Linked DNA regions of Terriglobus roseus. The protein of the gene in region 2 interacts with the protein of the main gene of each other region in a pairwise test. Links are inferred from orthologs where the notes say so. Each region holds a gene or a part of one and is shown on either strand. Other genes may lie near its edges.

Evidence for each region.
Region 1: the proteins of nusG (region 2) and rho interact in binary tests that used the Escherichia coli proteins (3 or more experiments, as listed by UniProt). The link is inferred for Terriglobus roseus from one-to-one orthologs.

Annotation. Positions count from the first base shown.
Region 1 is NZ_LT629690.1:454,790-457,590, reverse strand. It holds rho (transcription termination factor Rho), read right to left. Parts: upstream 2,126-2,801; coding sequence 875-2,125; downstream 1-874. Other genes in the region: BLT38_RS02125 (hypothetical protein), read right to left, coding at 2,315-2,542; BLT38_RS02135 (hypothetical protein), read right to left, coding at 1-652. UniProt on the Escherichia coli protein: Facilitates transcription termination by a mechanism that involves Rho binding to the nascent RNA, activation of Rho's RNA-dependent ATPase activity, and release of the mRNA from the DNA template.
Region 2 is NZ_LT629690.1:3,325,307-3,328,053, reverse strand. It holds nusG (transcription termination/antitermination protein NusG), read right to left. Parts: upstream 1,819-2,747; coding sequence 1,183-1,818; downstream 1-1,182. Other genes in the region: BLT38_RS13925 (sulfatase), read right to left, coding at 2,408-2,747; secE (preprotein translocase subunit SecE), read right to left, coding at 1,867-2,121; rplK (50S ribosomal protein L11), read right to left, coding at 626-1,060; BLT38_RS13950 (TIGR03435 family protein), read left to right, coding at 1-556. UniProt on the Escherichia coli protein: Part of the processive rRNA transcription and antitermination complex (rrnTAC). The complex forms an RNA-chaperone ring around the RNA exit tunnel of RNA polymerase (RNAP).

The DNA of each region.
Region 1 (2,801 bases), 2.9 Mb from region 2 along the record:
TGCGGCTTGCGATACTGCCCAATGAGCCCGTCGCCACGCGGGCCCAATCACGATCCCGTTCAGGATAGATACCATTTGCAAGCGCCTGACTGGCAACAATGCCGGTAAGCAATGGGATGTTTGCTGTATCGCCACCACTGTCTTTGTGTGTGATCAGCACTCGCTCTGCTGCATAGACCACGCGTGACTTGAAAGAATGCCCGGCTCCGAGCACGTAATACCGCGGATCGTCCCTCAGAATTGCTGACATGCCACCGTTCATCATGGCCTGGACGCTCTGACGCGCATAGTCAGCGCCGACACGCTCACCGTAGGCCCCGCTGTCGGTACCGTAGTGTGGTCGCGAATCAAACAGTTGCTGTCGGCCACCAGTGAATGCGGCGGAAAAGACTGCACCGACTGTTCCCATCTTCAGGATGGAAGCAGCGATCTTATCCTTTGGTCCCCATGGAACTGCGGTGAATCCCGGCTTGATGGTGTGGGCATACTTTCTAGCAACCGTGGGTGCTGCAGTTGGGGTCTGCCCTTCAACCTCGCTGTTCATTGCTGCAAAGGACGAAGCAGGCGCTTGCGAACTGCTGAAACCAGGAGAGTCTGGGAGAGAGGCAAGCACATCGGCCTCGACAAGCGCACGCTCTGGCAACGCGCTCACCTGGGCGCTACACGAGAGGGAGAAAAGCCCCACAATAAAAACACAGACACTGTACCGCGAAGTTGAAGACATCATTTCTGCGTATTGGACGCCGCACCACAACAGGCTGTTGCATAAATGGGATAGAGGAAATCAACCCCCGACACAGGGCTATTCTCAGAAGTTGTAGGCACAAGAAAAGCCCGCAGAATCGCGGGCTTTTCTCACGTACTGAGGAATCGCTTACAGCGAACTCATATTGTGCAGGAATTCCTGGTTGTTGCGGGTCTTGCCCAGCTTGTCCGTGAGCAGTTCCATAGCTTCCACCGGCGACAGCGGATTCAGCACCTTGCGCAGAATCCACGTACGCTGCAGGTCTTCCTTCGGAATCAGCAGCTCTTCCTTACGTGTTCCGGAGCGCTGGATGTCGATAGCCGGGAACACGCGCTTATCAACAAGCTTGCGATCCAGGATGACTTCCATGTTGCCCGTGCCCTTGAACTCTTCGAAGATCACTTCGTCCATACGCGAACCCGTATCGACGAGGGCTGTTGCCATGATGGTGAGCGAACCACCCTCTTCAATGTTGCGGGCCGCGCCGAAGAAGCGCTTAGGGCGCTGCAGAGCGTTGGAGTCCACACCGCCCGAGAGCACCTTGCCCGAAGGCGGCACAATCGTGTTGTAGGCACGTGCAAGACGCGTAATGGAATCCAGCAGGATGACCACGTCGCGCTTGTGCTCGACCAGGCGCTTCGCCTTTTCGATGACCATCTCTGCCACCTGTACGTGGCGTGCAGCGGGCTCGTCGAAGGTGGAGGAGATGACTTCGCCCTTTACGGAGCGCTGCATGTCGGTGACTTCTTCCGGACGCTCGTCGATGAGCAGAACGATCAGCACAACCTCAGGGTGGTTTGCCGTGATGGAGTTCGCGATGGACTGCAGCAGCACGGTCTTACCGGTACGTGGCGGAGCGACGATTAGTCCACGCTGGCCCTTGCCCACGGGGGTGAGCAGGTCCATCACGCGTCCGCTGATGTTGTCGCGAACGGTCTCCATCTTCAGGCGCTCATCTGCATAGAGCGGCGTCAGGTTGTCGAACAGAATCTTGTTGCGTGTCTCTTCGGGCGACTCGAAGTTAATCGCCTCAATCTTGACCAGCGCAAAGTACTTTTCGCCTTCGTGCGGGGGACGCACGTTACCGGAGATGGTGTCACCGGTCTTCAGGTCAAACTTGCGAATCTGCGAGGGAGAGACGTAAATGTCATCAGGACCGGGCAGGTAGTTGTAATCCGGCGAGCGGAGGAAGCCATAGCCGTCGGGCAGGATTTCAAGAACGCCCTCGGCAAAGATGTGGCCCTCTTTTTCGCTCTGAGCCTGGAGAATTTTGAAGATGAGGTCCTGCTTGCGCAGAGCGCTGGTGCCTGGAATTTCAAGGCCGCGTGCGAGCTTTCCGAGTTCGGCAATGCTCTTTTCTTTGAGTTCAGTGATGGTCATGGGTACCTGTGTACGTTCGTTCCGTGATGTAAGGAAGCGGTGAAGCTAAGGCGGGGGTTGCGGTGCGGAAGGGTGATGCGGGCTGGTACGGGTAAAGCTTGAGTGCAGTAATTGTTCAGGACTGCAAGTTCTACGGTACAGCGATTGTATTGCAGCAGCGAGAAAACGGTGCGGGGACCGCACGGCCGGTTAGGCCGCGCGGCGCTCCTCGATGGTCTCCAGTACAGCAGCCGGCTCGGGGCCAGTCTTCAGATCGCTGGGAGCGGTCTCGCGGAAACGATCCAGCACTTCGTTCGTGGTGTCTTGCAGACGGGTGTTGGGCTTATGAAGCTTGCGCGTCGCCTTGCTGGCGAGCTGGCAGAGCTGGTAGCGATTCTGGACGTGGGTAAGAGCGCCAAAAATCAGATCAGAGCGCATGATTCTCCTTCTTCATCAAGTCTCACGGTCCCTTTCAGGATCCGCTGACAGATAGATCGCGGCACACTGCCGCAGCGTTACGTTTTGCGCAGTATCTCCTCCTCAATGAGGAGTACACTGCAGGATTTCCGGCATGGACCTGCACAGCTCTTCTGGCGGCGCTTAAGGCTCCGTTGCCTTCACTTCTTGAATCTCAGGGACGATTCGGGATCGTTGCGCCGGCCATCCGCGCAGCTTTGAGAATCGCATTTCCCAATAT
Region 2 (2,747 bases):
CGAGATCTTTTCCAAGGTTCCGCTTGGCGAACGTCTGCACGAATACAAGCTGATGTTGCGAGGGTTGCTGGAGGAGCGGTTTGCGCTGAAGACAAGCCAGCAGAGCCGCGAATTGCCGGTGTATGCGCTGGTGGTAGCAAAGGGCGGGCCGAAAATCAAAGAGGTTGCGGGATTGAAGCCTGAGGGGGGACGATTGCCGCCGCCTCCACCTCCTGGCGCGATGATGCCATCCGGTATCAAGATGCCGCGCGTCTCTGTGACGCCAGGGCGCTACAGGAGTTCGGCGATTCCTATTGATTCCTTCACGAATTGGCTTGCGGGGCGGCCGGAGACTGGAAATCGAATTGTCGTGGATCGGACCGGGTTGGCCGGGACTTACGATTTCGATTTGCACTGGAATCCAGAAGCCCTATCTTCAGCGAAGGCAGAGGGCGGTGGGGAAGCGCCGGACTTGTTCAGTGCTTTGCGCGAGCAGCTTGGATTGCAATTGGTGAACGCGAAAGAAGCTGTTCCGGTGGTTGTGGTGGAACATGTGGAGCGGCCCAGCGATAACTGAAGTCGTGTTTTGAGCAAGAAAAAGAGGACGCTTGGAGCGTCCTCTTTGTTCGTACTGAATGACTCTGGGTTACACGACTACGTCGAGGCCCATGGAACGGGCGGTGCCCTTGATCATCTTGATGGCAGCTTCAACGGTTGCAGCGTTCAGGTCGGGCATCTTCTGGGTGGCGATCTCGCGAACCTGAGCTTCGGTCACGGTGCCAACCTTTGCCTTGTTCGGCGTACCCGAACCCTTTTCGATCTTGGCGGCCTTCTTCAGAAGCACCGGAGCCGGGGGGGTCTTGGTGATGAAGGAGAAGGTACGGTCTGCGTAAACGCTGATCACGACCGGGATGGTGAGGCCCGCCATCGACGGATCCTTGGTGCGGTCGTTGAACTGCTTGCAGAATTCCATGATGTTGACCTGCGCCTGACCGAGCGCGGGGCCGATCGGGGGAGCCGGGGTGGCCTTGCCAGCCATCACCTGGAGCTTGACGTATCCAGTAATTTTCTTCGGTGCCATTGTTCTTTTCCTTTTCGATTCAATCGCAAGCGCTATTGCTTACGGCTGGGTCGCGAGCAGGGTAGAAGCCACCGGTACGCGACAGGGTTCATTTGTGCAGGAGAAGCAACGGGTAGTTTCCGCTACTCGATGGTCTTCTCCACCTGCGAAAACTCGACTTCGGTCGGAGTAGGACGTCCGAAGATGCTGACCATGACCTTCAGGGTCTGCTTGTCTTCGTTTACGTCGTCCACCGCGCCGTTGAAGTTTGCGAACGGGCCTTCGGTGATGCGGACCTGCTCGCCCTTCTCGAACTTGACCTTCAGCTTGGGCTTGTCCTTCACCACGTCAGCACGGTTCAACATGCTGTTGACTTCAGCTTCGCTGAGCGGGGTGGGGGTGTCGCCGGTCTGGAGGAATCCAGTGACGCGCGGTGTGTTCTTCACCAGGTGCCAGAGGTCGTTGTCGAGGTCCATTTCGACGAAGACGTAACCGGGCAGGAAGACGCGGTCAATGGTGTACTTCTTGTTGTTGCGAATCTCGGTGACCGGCTCGGTCGGGATTTCGATGCGGCCGATCTTGTGGCTGAGGCCGAAGGCGTGCACGCGGCTCTCCAGCGACTCTTTGACCTTGCGTTCAAAGCCAGAGTAGGCGTGGATGATGTACCACTTCAGATTGCTTTCCTGCGCGGGAGCCTCAGCCTGCTCGGTGCCCTCGGCAACTTCCGCCGCCGGGGTCTCTTCGATTGTCTCTTCCACGGGTGCGAACTCTTCAGCCATCGTGTCCTTCTTCAAAAACTCAGGTGCGCGCCAGAAGCGCGATCAAACTTAGTGCTGCGTCAGCTTCGTGATCAGCGCGTTCAACGAATGGTTGATGCCGAAATCGACAATCCAGAAGTATGCAGCAAAGGCGAAGACCGTGACGATCACGACGGCGGTCGTGGTGCGGGTTTCCGCGGTCGACGGGGTTGATACCTTGCGCATTTCGCTGCGCACGTCGCCCAGGAAGTCACCAAGCTTCTTGCCGGGTTCCTTCACCTTCTGGAGTGCTGTGTTCTCTTCCACCACTGCTGCCTTGGCCATTTTGTTGCCTCAACTCTCGTAACTGCTTACTGCACTTACCTTTGCTGCTTCCGGACACGCCGCAACAAACCTTCGGCAGTGTACAGAATTTGCTGCGGGAAAACTGGCAGGGGAGCTCGGATTCGAACCGAGAAGTTCGGTTTTGGAGACCGACAGTTTAACCGTTGAGCTTACTCCCCTGCATCCAGAGCTATCGCCCTGAAGGAGCACATGCACCACTCAACAGCAGGCACGGCCAACCACATAATGATACCGCATCACGCGCCACGGGGGAAGTCCGGAGCGGTCAGGGCTGGTAGGCGGCGGGAGGTGGCCCGGATTTGCGATATGGGGCGTACCAGTTGTGCTTTGTGGACCACTTTGTCTGGTATTTCCGGTTCTGCGGGCCGGTGGGAAGGCTGTCTTCCGTGCGCATGACCCACATCATGAGTTCGGCCATGAGGGAGGCCTGTTCTTTGGCGTGAGCGGGTTGGTTGAAGAGGTTGTGCAGCTCGCAGGGGTCGTTTTTCAGGTTGTAGAGCTGGCCGTAGCCCATCATGTCGAAGACGAGCTTCCAGTCGCCCATACGCACCATCTTCTGGTTGCCGCTGAGGGTGACTTTGTTGAGTTCGTCGAAGGCTGCGCCC